DNA from 3 places in the Streptosporangium sp. NPDC001559 genome. Region 2 is predicted to be linked to each of the others. Evidence: riboswitches for the same ligand, from Rfam matches in the RefSeq annotation. Region 2 holds a riboswitch; each other region holds the start of a gene.

The links. A riboswitch is a leader RNA that binds a small molecule or an ion and turns the genes downstream of it on or off. The one in region 2 is predicted to bind cobalamin.
Region 1: another riboswitch for cobalamin. It lies ahead of ACFYY8_RS16710 (ribonucleoside-diphosphate reductase subunit alpha); the one in region 2 lies ahead of metE (5-methyltetrahydropteroyltriglutamate--homocysteine S-methyltransferase).
Region 3: another riboswitch for cobalamin. It lies ahead of ACFYY8_RS23325 (ABC transporter substrate-binding protein); the one in region 2 lies ahead of metE (5-methyltetrahydropteroyltriglutamate--homocysteine S-methyltransferase).

The regions. Positions count from the first base shown of each region.
Region 1 covers NZ_JBIAVG010000006.1:349,450-354,596, reverse strand. The annotation lists gene ACFYY8_RS16715 (ribonucleotide-diphosphate reductase subunit beta) at 1-506, opposite strand, end outside; gene ACFYY8_RS16710 (ribonucleoside-diphosphate reductase subunit alpha) at 541-2,748, opposite strand; cobalamin riboswitch at 2,899-3,099, opposite strand; gene ACFYY8_RS16705 (Bug family tripartite tricarboxylate transporter substrate binding protein) at 3,104-4,123, opposite strand; gene glmS (glutamine--fructose-6-phosphate transaminase (isomerizing)) at 4,224-5,147, opposite strand, start outside.
Region 2 covers NZ_JBIAVG010000002.1:377,663-382,809, forward strand. The annotation lists gene ACFYY8_RS05735 (YncE family protein) at 138-986, opposite strand; gene ACFYY8_RS05740 (hypothetical protein) at 1,206-1,403, shown strand; gene ACFYY8_RS05745 (hypothetical protein) at 1,547-1,975, opposite strand; cobalamin riboswitch at 2,362-2,537, shown strand; gene metE (5-methyltetrahydropteroyltriglutamate--homocysteine S-methyltransferase) at 2,684-4,984, shown strand; gene ACFYY8_RS05755 (AMP-binding protein) at 4,965-5,147, opposite strand, start outside.
Region 3 covers NZ_JBIAVG010000010.1:239,908-245,054, forward strand. The annotation lists gene alaS (alanine--tRNA ligase) at 1-2,366, opposite strand, end outside; cobalamin riboswitch at 2,505-2,631, shown strand; gene ACFYY8_RS23325 (ABC transporter substrate-binding protein) at 2,824-3,828, shown strand; gene ACFYY8_RS23330 (FecCD family ABC transporter permease) at 3,825-4,889, shown strand; gene ACFYY8_RS23335 (ABC transporter ATP-binding protein) at 4,889-5,147, shown strand, end outside.

The sequences.
Region 1 (5,147 bases), on a different contig from region 2:
GCGAAACAGATCAGGTTGAGCAGGAACGCCCGCCGGTCGTCCCTCGTCTGCAGGCTGGTCAGCCCGCCGAGCGAGTCGATCCACCGGAAGCAGAACTCGGCCTTGTCCCTGATCGAGGGGATGTGCTCGATCGCGGCGAAGGCCCTGGCCCGCTCCTCATGGTCGGGCAGGTAGGTGTCGAGCAGGGTCAGGTAGAACTGGACGTGCACCGCCTCCTCGTAGAGCTGCCTGCTGAGGTACAGGCGCGCCTCGGGGGCGTTGACGTGCTGGTAGAGGTTGAGCACCAGGTTGTTGGCCACGATCGAGTCACCGGTCGCGAAGAACGCGACGAGACGGTTGATCAGGTGGCGTTCCTCCGGTGTCATCCTGGCCAGGTCCGCCACGTCGGAGTTGAGGTCCACCTCCTCGACGGTCCAGGTGTTGCGGATGGCCGCCCGGTAGCGTTCGTAGAAGTCCGGGTAGCGCATGGGACGCAGGGTGAGGTTCATACCGGGGTCGAGCAGCATTCGGAGAATGACCTTTCGGCTTGGGTCACGGGGCCTACTGGCAGGCGTCGCAGTACTCGGGGTTCTCCAGCGAGCAGGCGATCACGTCCTGCTCGGTTCCGGCGACGGCCGCCGCGGCTGAAACGGTGGTCTGCGCGATGCGGGTGGCCGGGCGGGAACGCAGGTAGTAGGTGGTCTTCAGGCCCGAGCGCCAGGCGTAGGCGTACATCGAGGAGAGCTTGCCGATGGTCGGGGTCGCCATGAACAGGTTGAGCGACTGCGACTGGTCGATGTACGGCGCGCGCGCCGCGGCCAGGTCGATCAGCGCCTTCTGCGGCAGCTCCCACGCGGTCCGGTAGAGCGTCCTGAGGTCGTCGGGGATGCCCGGGACGTCCTGGATCGAGCCGTCCGCCCGCTTGATCGCGTCCCTGATCTGCGGGGTCCACAGGCCCCGGGCCGTGAGGTCGGCGACCAGATAGCGGTTGACCTGGAGGAACTCCCCGGAGAGGGTCTCGCGCTTGAAGACGTTCGACACCTGGGGCTCGATGCACTCGTAGCAGCCCGCGATGGAGGCGATGGTGGCCGTGGGGGCGATCGCGATCATCAGCGAGTTGCGCAGGCCGGTCACGGCGATCCGCTCCCTGAGCGCCGTCCACTCCGCCGAACGGGCGGCCCCGTAGTGGTCGGGGTGCAGCACGCCGTCGGCGGCGCGGGTGTCCCCGTAGGCGGGATGGCGCCCCCGCTCGGCGGCCAGGTCACTGGAGGTGGCGTAGGCGGCCAGCGCGATCTCCTCGGCGATCCGGGTCGACAGCTCAAGCGCCCCCGGCGAGTCGAACGGCAGCCGCAGCGCGAAGAAGACGTCGGCCAGCCCCATCACGCCCAGCCCGACGGGCCGCCAGCGCTCGTTGGCCGCGCGGGCCTCGGGTGTCGGGTAGAAGCCCAGGTCGATGGTCCTGTCCAGGAACCTGACCGCGGTGCGAGCCGTACGGCGCAGCCGCTCCCAGTCCACACCGTCCACGGTCAGGTGGGCCGCCAGGTTGATCGAGCCGAGGTTGCAGACGGCGGTCTCCGCGTCGCTGGTGACCTCCAGGATCTCGGTGCACAGGTTCGACAGGTGGATGACGTTGCCCGGGCGGGCCGTCTGGTTCGAGGTCCGGTTCGAGGCGTCCTTGAAGGTCATCCAGCCGTTGCCGGTCTGGGCGAGCGTGCGCATCATGCGGCCGTACAGGGCGCGGGCCGGGACCTGCCTGACGAACCCGCCCTCGGCCTCCGCCCTGCGGTAGGCCTCCTCGAACGCCTCGCCGTACAGGTCGGTGAGGTGCGGGACCTCCTTGGGGTCGAACAGCGACCACATCTCGTCGGCCTCGACCCGCCGCATGAACTCGTCGGGGATCCAGTTGGCGAGGTTCAGATTGTGCGTACGGCGCGCCTCCTCACCGGTGTTGTCGCGCAGTTCGAGGAACTCCTCGATGTCGGCGTGCCAGGGCTCCAGGTAGACGCAGGCGGCGCCCTTGCGACGACCGCCCTGGTTGACGGCGGCGACGCTGGAGTCGAGGGTGCGCAGCCACGGCACGATGCCGTTCGAGTGACCGTTGGTGCCGCGGATCAGCGAGCCGCGCGAGCGGACCCGGGTCCAGGCGATGCCGATGCCCCCGGCGTACTTCGACAGGCGGGCGACCTGGCCGTAGCGCTGGTAGATGGCCTCGAGCTCGTCCCTCGGCGAGTCGAGCAGGAAGCAGGAGGACAGCTGGGGCCTGCGGGAACCGGAGTTGAACAGGGTGGGCGAACTGGGCAGGTAGGACAGGGTGGCCATGAGCCCGTACAGCTCGGCGGCCTCCTCGACCGTCTCCGACAGGCCGCAGGCCACGCGCAGCAGGAAGTGCTGGGGGCGTTCGAGGACCTTGCGGGTGCTCGGGTGGCGCAGCAGGTAGCGGTCGTAGACGGTGCGCAGCCCGAAGTACTCGAACCGGTCGTCGGCGGCCGGGTCGACCAGCGCGTCGAGGGCGGCGGCGTTGGCGGCGACGAAGGCGGCCAGCCCGTCCTGCAGGAGCCCGACGCCGTGGGACGCGGCGATCGACTCGGAGAAGGTCGTGACGCCGTGCTCGGCGGCCTCCTCGGCGATCAGGCCGGTCAGCAGCCTGGCGGCGACCCTGGAGTTCTCCGGGTCGGTGATCACCCGGGCCGCGGCCTCCTCGATCGCCCGCCTGCGATCGTCCGGCGAGTGCCCGGTCTTCTCCGCCTTCTCGGCCAAGGTCTGTGTCACGTGCCACCCCTCGTGCAGGTAATCCCCGTACGGCTCACGGAGCAGGGCGCGCGTCAACGGGCGGCTCCCGGGCACGCCGGACCGCCTCGTCCCGCGGCTCTCCCTCGAAGCCCTGGACAACTCTCGTGCCGAGCGGGGACCTGATCGGTCCCCTCTCCACACACCGCGGGCAGGTCTTCGGACTCACGGGCGTGACGCGCGCTCCTACCGGCCGTCGCTTCCCGGGCGTGGTTCACCCAGTGCTCAGTTGACGGCTTTCGTTCCCGTTCACCGCTGCGGGGCAGTCCCGGTCTCTCACCGGGTTCCCTGTTGCCTCGCCCTCGTGGGCGAACCAGCGACGACCAGGATCCTACATCTAGTGCCGCCTGACGCAACCGCCCCAACAGTTTGTGTCGGGGATGCTCAGCAACCCGAGCTCGTTGAGCACCGCGCGGGTACGGCGGGTCTCTGTGACCAGCCACTGGCGGAAGTCGTCACCGCTCAGGTACGCCCGGTGCCAGCCGTTGGCCGCGCACACGGCCTGCCATCGGGGCGAGGCGTCGATCCGGTCGCACAGGGCGACCGCCTCGTCCCGGTCGCCGGGGCTCATGGCCCGGGGGCCGAGCACCCCGCACCAGTCGGCGTACTCAAGGCGCACCTCCCGCTCCATCAGCGTCGGCGCGTCGATGCCGTCGATCCGCTCCCCCGAGGAGACCGCGAGCGGCATCAGCCGGCCCGTGGCGATCTTCGGCAGGAGGGAGCCCGCCGAGCCGAGAAGCGCGGCCACCCGCCCCTCGTTGAGCGCCTCGACGGCCTCCGACTCGGTCGGGTAGCCCGCGTACTCCATCAGCCTGACGTCGACGCCGAGACACTTGCCGATCATGCCGTAGAGCACGTGGTCGGAGCCGCCCTCGGCCCCTCCCCCGACCACCAGCCGCACCGGGTCGCGGCGCAGCGCCGCGGCGAAGTCCTCGAAGGTCCGCAGCAGGGAGTTCGGGGAGACGGCCAGGACGGACCAGTCTCCGGCCAGCCTGGCCAGCGGCGTCGAGGCCGCCAGCACGGAGTCCGCGTCGGCGGTCTCGCCGCCCGCCAGCATCGGCACGCCCGCCAGGAACACCCTGCCCTCGCGCGCGAAGGAGCCCCTGACGGCGGCGAACGCGGTCAGCGCGGCCATCCCCTGGGCGCCCGCGCCACTCACCTCCACCGCCCCGGCCATTCCCTCCCCGGTCAGGATCGCGGCCAGCGCGCGGGCGGCCTGGTCCCAGCGCCGCCCGCGGACGACCGGCGCGACGATGGTCAGTCTGCGCGCCCACCCCGCGCCGGGGCCGCCCATGTCACCGCAGCCCCCGGCGGCCATGACCCCCAGCGCGAGCGCGAGGAATCGCCTACGGTGCATAAGCGTCCCTTCCGCCGAGATCCCCCAGATCTCTCGATACCCTACGTTGCAGATATGTCACTCTCTGCACCGCAATTGGGGCATCAGGGATGGTCCGCGATCACTCCACGGTGACGCTCTTGGCGAGGTTGCGCGGCTTGTCCACGTCGCGGCCGAGCGCGACGGCCGCGTGGTAGGCGAACAGCTGCAGCGGGATCGACAGCAGGATCGGGTCGAGCTCGATCTCGTTCCTGGGCACCACCAGGCAGTCGTCGGCCAGCTTGGGATCGGCCTCCCGGTGCCCGACCATGAGCACCCGCCCGCCGCGCGCGCGGATCTCCCCCAGCGTGGTGAGGTTCTTGTCCAGCAGCTCGTCGTCGGGGACGACCGCCACGGTCGGCATCTCCGGGCCGATCAGCGCCAGCGGCCCGTGCTTGAGCTCGCTGGCCGGGTAGGCCTCGGCGTGCACGTAGGAGACCTCCTTGAGCTTCTGCGCGCCCTCCCTGGCCACCGGGTATCCCCTGACCCTGCCGACGAACATCATGCTCGGCGAGTCGGCGTACTTGCCGGCCAGCTCCTTGATCCGGGGTTCGAGGGCGAGGATCTCCTCGATCTGGCCGGGCAGCGCGCGAAGGCCCTCCACGATGCGCCGGCCGTCGGCGGGCGACAGGTCGCGCACCCGTCCCAGGTGCAGCGCGAGCAGCGCGAAGGCGACCGCGGTCGAGGTGAAGGCCTTGGTGCTCGCCACCGAGACCTCGGGGCCCGCGTGCAGGTAGAGACCGCCGTCGACCTCCCTGGCGATGGCGCTGCCGACGGTGTTGACGATGCCGAGCACCCGGCCGCCCTTGCGCTTGAGCTCCTGGACGGCGGCCAGGGTGTCGTAGGTCTCCCCCGACTGGCTGATCGCCACGTAGAGGGTGTCCGGCTCGACGACCGGGCTGCGGTAGCGGAACTCGCTGGCGGGCTCGGCGTCCGACGGGATGCGCGCCAGCTCCTCGATGAGCTGGGCGCCGATCTGGCCCGAGTAGTAGGCCGAGCCGCACCC
Region 2 (5,147 bases):
GTGGAGCTGCGCAGCAGTGCGAAGACGTCCGTGCCGGAGAACGCGACGCCGTCCGGGAGCAGTTCGGCGTCCGGCTGGTCGGCCGCGAACAGCTCCGCGCCCGTCGCCGCGTCGTAGAGGGTGAGGTCGGTGCTGCCTCACTGGCGTCCGGCCGCGACGTACGCGCCGCCCGAGCCGAGCGCCACGGCGGACGGGTACCCGTCCCAGCCGTCGCCGTAGGTGCCGGTCGCCGCCAGGGTCCTGGTGTCGTACCTGGTGAAGTGACCGGGGGTGTCGGCCGCGCTGAACAGGGTGCCGCCGTCGGAGCTCAGGGTGAGGTCGCGCAGGGAGTCGAGGCGCCACTCCTCGCCGTCGATCGTGCCGCGCAGCGCGGGGGCGCCGTCGCCGAGGTCGTAGACCAGCATGTCGGCGTGGTGCAGGGCGGTCTGGCCGACCACGAGCGTGTCGCCGGCGGCCGCGAGCACGGGAGGCCGCGGGTGCTCGCCCCCGACCGCCACGGGCGCCGGGGCGCTCGCGCTGAGATCCAGGCCGACGACGCCGCCGGGGCCGTTGTCGCATCCGTGCCCCACCCACAACCGCTCGCCCAGCAACGCCAGGGTGGACGGGCAGGGGTGGGCCGACAGGTCGATCCGGCGGGTGACGGCGAGGCTCGCGGTGTCGATCTCGGCGACCTCGTTCGAGCCGGTGAGAGCCGCGTACAGGCGGGTGCCGTCCGCGTTCACGGCCAGTTCTTGGACGCCGGGCAGGCCGGTGACGACACCGCCGGTGAGGTTTCCGTCAGTGCCGGCCACGATGACGCGGTCGCCGGCCGGAACGAACACCCGGCCGCCGCCGACGGCCAGGTCGGCGGCGGAGGAGTCGGTGACCCCGAGGTCGGTGGTGGTGCCGGCCGCCGAGGCGGCGGGGGCCGTGACGGTGAGCAGGCCGGTGATCAGGCCGGCGGCGCCGCAGTAAGCGGCTAATCGGCGAACCAGGGATGGGGGCACGAGAGCCTCCTGCCGGGATGGGAAAATATGTTCTAATAACGTCTCATGGGTGCTCTCGCGTCAAGATCATTCGGTCGCGCGACACCAAACCGTGATCAAGCACCCTCCGGGGTTGGAGACCGGGACGATTGTCGGTGCCCGCCGACATGGTCGTCGCCATGACGATTCCCCTCGCGTGAGTCCGCGCCGTCCGCGGCCACGAGCCAGGCGCTGGACGGGATGACCCTGCGCTGCAGGAAGACCGGCGGCCGGCCGCCGGCGTCCGTGCCCAGGGCCGTGCGGTCCAGCCCGGTCGGTGAGCGGTTCGCGGCGCTGCTTGAGCACCTGGACGGGCACGAAAAGGAGTGCCGCGCCACCGTGGAGTCATGGATGCCGAACGGGCTGCCGGTGCCTGCCGGACTCCTCGCCGGGGTGTGACCCGACCCCTCAAGATCCCGAAGTGTCACCGGAGTACCAGGCGGGGCGTCGTGCCCTTGTGAAAACGGGAAACGGGGCGATCCCGTTTCCCGTTTCCCGGCATTCGTTCTCCGCGAGCCCGCGATGGGGCCGCCGTGAGCTCTCTAACGTGAGGTGGTGGAAACCGGCAGGCGGGGCTCCTCCCGCTGTTCCTCGTGGCCCTCACGCCGGGGAAGGGTCGCGGCGACGACCAATGTCCCGGCGATCAGGACGATGTTCTTGACGACGAACTCGCCCTCCATGGTGAGCATGAGCGGGTTTCCGTCCTTGAACGCGACACCCGGATGGAGCGCCAGGACCAGGAACGTGCCGACGAGATGGAGCAGGAGCACGGGCAGGAACGGGCGCAGCCACCGGCCGGTGAACAGCGCCAGGGCCACCGCGACCTCGAACACGCCCAGGGCGGGCACCACGAACGACGCGGGCAGCGGCACGAAGGACAGGGTGTCGGCGACCAGGGCGCTGACCGGGCTGACGTTCGCCACCTTCAGCACGCCGAACCACAGGAACACCAGGCCAAGTGTTCCTCGCATGATGACCGGGAAACGACGGCGGAGAATGGCGGCGACTCGCGACTTGACATCGGTTAGGGAGCTTGGTATACGCCCTTGATGGAGATGTGACCCTTTAGTCCGATACATGGTTAACTCCGATGGCTGGGGGGTTTGCCGGGTCTAATATAGCCTGCCCTTTTCTTTCGGAAATTGTAGGAAATGGGGCCTTAGGTCACGGTTGTTGAGTCGCGAAAGCGGGGGGCGGAGATTTTCCCGTGACCCGCGAATTCCCCCGTACGGTTTCAGGCGGCCCGGGGCGACAGGAGAACGATCCCGCGAACCCGCCGGCGGGCCCGAATATGGTTGTCGCTCCGCCACCGGATGCGCGTAGGGTTGGGGACGCAGTCGGTTCGCCCTGCCCGCCAGGCAGACGCGTCGTAAGAGGGAACCCGGTGTGACTCCGGGACTGCCCCGCAGCGGTGAGTGGGAACGACCGCCGTCAAACGCACTGGATCCGGCAGATCGGGTCAGGGAAGCGACGGCCACTAGGTGTCAGGGCGAGACAACGGCCCGGACGTGCCCGCGAGTCCGAAGACCTGCCACTGCCCGCGTGCGACCACGCACGCGGTGACCTCGGTGACCTCGCGGGTGGGTCGGCGGCATGGGACGGGCCTGGTGCGCCCGCTTCTCCTTCGCTTCTCTCCTCGGGGCACCGGCGTCCTTTCGTGACTCGCGAAGGAGAGTTCCGTGACCGAGACTTCCTCCCCCACCGTGTACGGCTACCCCCGTCAGGGGCCGGACCGTGAGCTGAAGAAGGCGATCGAGGGCCACTGGGCGGGCCGGGTGACCGAGCGTGACCTGCTGGACGTCGCGGCCGGGCTGCGCGCCGGCAACTGGCGGCACCTGACGGAGGCGGGGGTGCGGGAGGTGCCGACCGGCGACTTCTCGCTGTACGACCACGTCCTCGACACCACCGTCATGGTCGGCGCCGTCCCCCCGCGCCATCGCGCCGTCGTGGCGGCAGAAGGCCCCCTGGCGGGATACTTCGCCATGGCCCGGGGCACCCAGGACGTCGCCCCGCTGGAGATGACCAAGTGGTTCGACACCAACTACCACTACCTGGTGCCGGAGCTGGGGCCTGACACCGTCTTCGCCGCGGACCCGGCCAAACAGGTCGGCGAACTGCGCGAGGCCGTCGCGCTCGGGCACACCGCGCGCCCCGTGCTCGTCGGCCCCGTCACCTACCTGCTGCTGGCCAAGCCCGCCCCCGGCGCCGACCCGGCCTTCGAACCGATCGGTCTGCTCGACCGGCTGCTGCCCGTCTACGCCGAGGTGCTCGCCGCCCTGCGCGCGGCCGGTGCCGAGTGGGTGCAGTTCGACGAGCCCGCGCTGGCGCAGGACCGCGACCGGGCGGTGCTCGACGCCGCAGCCCACGCCTACCGTGAGCTCGGCGCCCTGACCGACCGGCCGAAGGTTCTCGTCGCCGGTTACTTCGACCGGCTCGGCGACGCGCTGCCGGTCCTGGCCAGGGCGCCGATCGAGGGCCTGGGGCTCGACTTCACCGGCCCGGCCGCGGCCAACCTGGAGGACCTGGCCCGCGCGGGCGGCCTGCCCGGCAAGCGTCTGATCGCCGGTGTCGTGGACGGCCGCAACGTGTGGATCAACGACCTGGGCGGGTCGCTGGCGACCCTGGCCACCCTGCTCGGCCTGGCCGGCCGGGTGGACGTCGCCCCCTCCTGCTCGCTGCTGCACGTCCCCATCGACCTCGGTCTCGAACACGGGCTCGACCCGCGGGTCGGCCGCTGGCTCGCCTTCGCCAGGCAGAAGGTCGCCGAGGTCGTCACCCTGGCCACCGGGCTCAGCGAGGGAACCGGCGCCATCGCCGGGCGGCTGGCCGCCAACCGGGACGACCTGGCCTCACGCGAGGCCTCCGCGCTCACCCACGACCCCGAGGTCAGGGCCCGCGCCGCCGCCGTCGTCCCCGCCGACACCCGCAGGCCCCAGCCGTACGGCGAGCGGGCGGCGGCCCAGCGCGCCCGCCTCGGCCTGCCGGACCTGCCCACGACCACCATCGGCTCCTTCCCGCAGACCGGACAGCTGCGGGCGGCCCGCGCCGACCTGCGCGCCGGGCGGATCGACCAGGACGCCTACGACGAGCTGATCGCCTCGGAGATCCGCTCGGTCCTGGTCTTCCAGGAACGGGCGGGCATCGACGTCCTGGTGCACGGCGAGCCGGAACGCAACGACATGGTCCAGTACTTCGCCGAGCGGCTCAACGGCTACCTGGCCACCCAGCACGGCTGGGTGCAGTCGTACGGCACCCGCTACGTGCGCCCGCCGATCCTGGCCGGGGACGTCTCCCGCCCCGGGCCGATGACACTGCGCTGGACGACCTACGCCCAGTCCCAGACGGGGCGCCCGGTCAAGGGCATGCTGACCGGCCCGGTCACCATGCTCGCCTGGTCCTTCGTCCGCGACGACCAGCCGCAGGCCGAGACCGCCCGCCAGGTCGCCCTCGCCCTGCGCGACGAGGTCGCCGACCTGGAGGCCTCGGGCATCGCCGTCATCCAGGTGGACGAGCCCGCGCTGCGGGAGACACTGCCGCTGCGCGCGGCCGACCGGCCCGCCTACCTGGCCTGGGCGACGGAGGCCTTCCGCCTGGCCACGAGCGGGGTGCGGGCGGACACCCAGATCCACACCCACATGTGCTACGCCGAGTTCGGTGAGATCCTGGCCGCCATCGACGACCTCGACGCCGACGTGATCAGCCTGGAGGCCGCCCGCTCCCACATGCGGGTCGCCGACGAGCTGGCCGGGGCCGGGTATCCCCGCGAGGTGGGGCCGGGCGTCTACGACATCCACTCCCCGAGGGTGCCGGACGCCGAGGAGGTCGCCGCCCTGCTGCGCAAGGGACTCGGCGGCATTCCGGCCGGGCGGCTGTGGGTCAACCCCGACTGCGGCCTGAAGACCCGTGGCTGGGGCGAGGTCCGTGTCTCCCTGGACAACATGGTCGCCGCGGCCCGGGTGGTCAGGGCGGAGGCGGGCTGACCCCTCCTCCGGGCCCGGTGCGCCGGGCCCGGAGGCTCCCCGGCCACGACAGGCGTTCGGCCGCGAGCCGCCGCACCTCAGGCCGCACGATCTTGCCCAGCGGGGTCCGCGGGAAGGCGTCCAGGCCCAGGTCCTCGACGGGGACGAACCTGCGCGGCACCTT
Region 3 (5,147 bases), on a different contig from region 2:
CCGGTGGCCAGCAGGACGTCGCCGTGGACGGTCGCGGTCGCGGCGACCTGGCCGGCCTCGACGGTGAGGAGCCGGTCGCGGAGCCTGGCCGTCTCGCGTTCGCTCTCCCTGAGGCGTTCGGCGAGGGCGGCGACCCGGTCGGCGACCTCCGCGCGGGGGGCGTTGAACCGCTCGGCGATCCGGGAGACGAGGTCGCGCTCGCGGGCGAGGTAGCGGAAGGACTCGATGCCGGTGACGGCCTCGATGCGGCGCTGTCCCGAGCCGACCGACGACTCGGCGGTGACGGCGATGCCGCCGATCTGGGAGGAGCGGTCGACGTGGGTGCCGCCGCACAGCTCCCGCGACCAGGCGCCGCCGATCTCGACGACCCGGACGGTCTCGTCGTAGGTCTCGCCGAACAGCGCCAGCGCCCCGATCTCACGGGCCTCCCGAAGGGGCATGTGGCGTACCTCGACCGGCAGGTCCCCGCGGATCGCGACGTTGGCGGCGTCCTCGATCTCCCCCCGGACCCCGGCGGGCAGGGCGCCGCGCCAGGAGAAGTCCAGGCGCAGGTGGCCGGGCCGGTTGTAGGAGCCGGACTGCAGGGCGGCCGGGCCGAGCGTGGCGCGCAGCGCGGCGTGCACGACGTGGGTCGCCGAGTGGGCCTGGCGGGCGCCCGCGCGCCACTCGGGGTCGACCTGGGCGCGCACGGGCTGTCCCGGCGCCAGCTCCCCGTCCAGGACGCGCACCTGGTGCACGACCAGCCCGGGGACGGGGCGTTGCACGTCCAGCACCTCGGCGGACAGGCTCGGGCCGTGCAGCGTGCCCGCGTCGCTCTCCTGGCCGCCGGACTCGGCGTAGAACGGGGTGCGGTCGAGGACGACGCCGACGATCTGGCCCGCGACGGCCGTGGTCACGGGCGCCCCGTCGCGGAGCACGGCCAGGACCGTCGAGTCGGTGGTCAGCGTCGTGTACGCCTGCCAGTCGGTGGGGCCGTGCTCGTCGAGAAGCGCTCGGTGCAGGCCGGTGTCGGCGTGGCCTGTCTTCCTGGCGCGGGTGTCCTCGCGGGCTCGGCGCCGCTGTTCGGCCATCAGCTCCCTGAACCCGGTGACGTCCACGTCGAGGCCGTGTTCGGCGGCGATCTCGACGGTCAGGTCGATCGGGAAGCCGTAGGTGTCGTGCAGCTTGAAGGCCGTGGCCGCTGGCAGCCGTTCCCCGGTCCGGGTGATGGCCCGGTCGAGCAGCGCGCTGCCCTGGCGCAACGTCGAGCGGAAGGTCTCCTCCTCGCCGTAGGCGTAGGCCGAGATCCGGTCGAAGTCGGCGGCCAGCTCCGGGTAGGAGGGCGCCATGCAGTCGCGGGCCACCGGCAGCAGTTCGGGTAGGACCGGGTCCTCGTAACCGAGCAGCCGGACGGCGCGGATCGCGCGGCGCAGGATCCGGCGCAGCACGTAGCCGCGTCCCTCGTTTGAGGGGGTGACGCCGTCGCCGATCAGCATGAGCGCGGTGCGGACGTGGTCGGCGACGACCCGGAGCCGGACGTCGTCGGGGTGGCTCTCGGCCGCGGACGGCCCGGAGCGCACGCCGTACCTGGTTCCGGTCAGCGCCGCCGCGGCGTCCAGGACGGGCCGGGTCTCGTCGGTCTCGTAGAGGTTGTCGACGCCCTGGAGCAGCGCCGCCATGCGTTCCAGGCCCATGCCGGTGTCGATGTTGCGGGAGGGCAGCTCGCCGAGGATCGGGTAGTCCTCCTTGCCGACGCCCTCGCCCCGCTCGTACTGCATGAAGACCAGGTTCCAGAACTCGAGGTAACGGTCCTCGTCGACCTCGGGCCCGCCCTCTCGCCCGTAGGCCGGGCCACGGTCGTAGTAGAGCTCGGAGCAGGGCCCGCACGGCCCGGGGACTCCCATGGACCAGAAGTTGTCGGCCTTGCCGCGCCGTACGACGCGGACCTCGGGCAGGCCGATCACGTCCCGCCACAGGGCGTGGGCCTCGTCGTCGTCCAGGTAGACGGTGGCCCAGATCCGGTCGGGGTCGAGGCCGTAGCCTCCCTCGGCCCGAGGCTTGACCGTCAGGTCCCAGGCGAGCCTGATCGCCTCCTCCTTGAAGTAGTCGCCGAAGGAGAAGTTGCCGCTCATCTGGAAGAACGTGCCGTGCCTGGTGGTCTTGCCGACCTCGTCGATGTCGAGGGTGCGGACGCACTTCTGCACGCTGGCCGCCCGGGGGGACGGCGGTGTCCGCTGCCCGAGGAGGTAGGGCTTGAACGGCACCATGCCCGCGTTGACGAACAGCAGTGTCGGGTCGTCGGCGGGCAGCGGCGCGCTGGCGGCCACGGTGTGCCCCGCCGCCGCGAAGTGCTCAAGGAACCGCCGTTTGACCTCCGCCGTCCGCACTTGCCCTCCCGAATACTGCCAGTCTTTGCAATTGCAAATTTGTTGCAACAAGGCATCGTACAGCCGCCGCCGGAACCGGAAGCCATCTTCAGCGCATCAACGGCTTCGTGCAATGATGACCGGCGAAGGCGAGCGCGGACGAGGAAGCCGGTGCGAATCCGGCGCGGTCCCGCCACTGTGATCGGCGAGCGGACCCCCACGAGGTCACCGCCCCCTGCGGGGTGGGAAGACGGGGGCGAGCATCGACCCGAGAGCCAGGAGACTCACGCGGTCGCCTCCTCGACGAACTGGGGCGGATCTCCCCGGAGAGGAACGGGTCGGCCGATGGATGACCTCGCGTGGCGACGACCGCACGAGCCCTCCGCGCCGGCGTGTGCCCGGAGACGACCTCCTGGCCGGTTCCGTGATCTTCCGGCAGGGCCGTCCCATGGTGCAGATCCCGTGAGAGGAACCGTCCGTGACGGTCAGACGTCCCCTGTCCCTGTTGCTCGCCCTGTCCTGTGCCGTGCTCCTGGCCGGTTGTGGCGCCTCCGCCGGGGAACCGGCGCCCTCCGGAGCCCCGGCTGAAGGCCCTGCCGGGGCCGTCGCGGGCTTCCCGGTCACCCTCGACGACTGCGGCGTCAGGACGACCTACGACCGGCCGCCGCGGCGGGCGGTCTCGCTCAACCAGCACGCGACCGAGGTGATGCTGGCGCTGGGACTGCAGGGGTCGATGGCCGGCACCGGATATCTCGACGACAAGGTCCTGCCCGAGTACCGGGCCGCCTACGACGGGGTGAAGGTGCTGTCCAGGCGGTACCCCTCCTACGAGGCGCTGCTGGCCGAGGAGCCCGACTTCGTCTACGGCGGTTTCTCCAGCGCCTTCGACGAGAAGGAGGGCCGCGGCCGCGACGCGCTGGGCAAGGCCGGGATCGACACCTACCTCAACGTCGAGCAGTGCCCGTCCGGCCCCGTGGACATGGACCTGATGGACCGGGAGATCCGCAACGTCGCCACGATCTTCGGCGTGCGCGAGCGGGCCGAGGCGCTCATCACCCGTCTGCACGAGCCTTTGGCGCGGGTGAGGGAGAGGCTCGCCGACGTCGAGCCGGTCAGGTTGTTCGTCTACGACAGCGGTGACAAGACCGCCTTCACCGCCGGGGGCAGGGGCGTCGGCGACGAGATCATCACGCTGGCGGGCGCGCGGAACGTCTTCACCGACGTGGACAAGGCATGGGCCGACGTGTCGTTCGAGCAGGTCGCCGAGCGCGCGCCCGACTGGATCGTCGTCTACGACTACGGCGACGAGAAGGTCGAGGACAAGAAGAGGTTCCTGCTGTCGAACCCGGCGCTCGCCGACGTTCCGGCGATCAGGCACAGGCGGTTCGCGGTGCTGCCGCTGTCGTCGGTCGTGCTCGGGGTCCGGGCGCCGTCCGCGGTGGAGTCGCTGGCCCGGCAGATCCACCCCGACCGGTTCGAGTGAGCGGCCTGACCGGGCTCTCCCGGACCACGCCCGTCACCCGGCGCCCCGGCCTGCCGTACCCGCTGACGCTCGCGCTGTGCGCGCTGCTGCTCTGCGGGGCGGTCACGGCGGGGGTCGCGGCCGGTTCGATCAGCCTGCCCGCCGGGCAGGTGTGGGGCATCCTGCTGCACCGCCTCAACCCCGCGCTGGCCGAACCGGTCTGGTCGCCGGTCAGGGAGACCGTCGTCATGGACGTACGGCTGCCACGGGTGATCCTGTGCGGGGTCATCGGCGCCGGTCTCTCGGTCTGCGGGATGGCGTTGCAGGCGCTGGTGCGCAACCCGCTGGCCGATCCGATGCTGCTGGGCGTCTCCTCCGGCGCCAGTGTGGGCGCGGTGAGCGTGACGGTGTTCGGCCTGACCTTCCTCGGGCCGTTCTCCCTGCCGGTCGCCGCGTTCGCGGGGGCGCTGGCGGCGCTGGTCACGGTCTATCTCCTGGCCCGGTCCGGCGGGCGGATGACCACGGTGCGGCTGGTGCTGGCCGGGGTGGCGACGGCCGAGGTGCTGTCGGCGACGGCCAGCTTCCTGGTGGTGACCTCCGACGACCCGCACCGAGCCCAGTCGGCCGTCCGCTGGATGCTCGGCGGCGTCGCGGGGACGACGTGGACGACGGTGTGGGTGCCCGCGGCGGCCGTGACGGCGGGCACCGTCGTCCTGCTGGGCGTCTCGCGCCCGCTGAACCTGCTGCTGGCCGGGGAGGAGGCCGCCGCCTCCCTGGGGCTGGACGTGCACCGCTTCAGGACGGCGCTGTTCGTGCTGGTGGCGATGGTGATCGGCACCGTCGTCGCGGTCAGCGGGACCATCGGGTTCGTCGGGCTGATCATGCCCCATGTGGTGCGGCTGCTCGTCGGTGCCGACCACCGGCGGGCGCTTCCGGCCACGGCGTTGCTCGGGGCGGCGTTCCTCATCATGGCCGACCTGGTCGCCAGGACGCTGATCACCCCCGAGGAGGTCCCGGTGGGGATCATCACGGCGCTGGTCGGCGGGCCGTTCTTCCTGTGGCTGATGCGGAGGAGGACCTGATGGGCGCTCTGGCCGTACGGGAGGTCTCGGTGCGGATCGGCGGCAGGGACCTGGTTCGCGCGGTGACGTTCGAGGTGGCCCCCGGTGAGGTGCTCGGCCTGGCCGGGCCCAACGGCGCGGGCAAGTCGACCCTGCTGAGAACCCTCTACCGGGTGCTGCGCCCCACCGCCGGGCAGGTGCTCCTCGACGGGCACGACGTGTGGCGGACGCCGGGCAGATGGCTGGCCCGCCGGCTGGCCGCGGTGCTTCAGGAGGGCG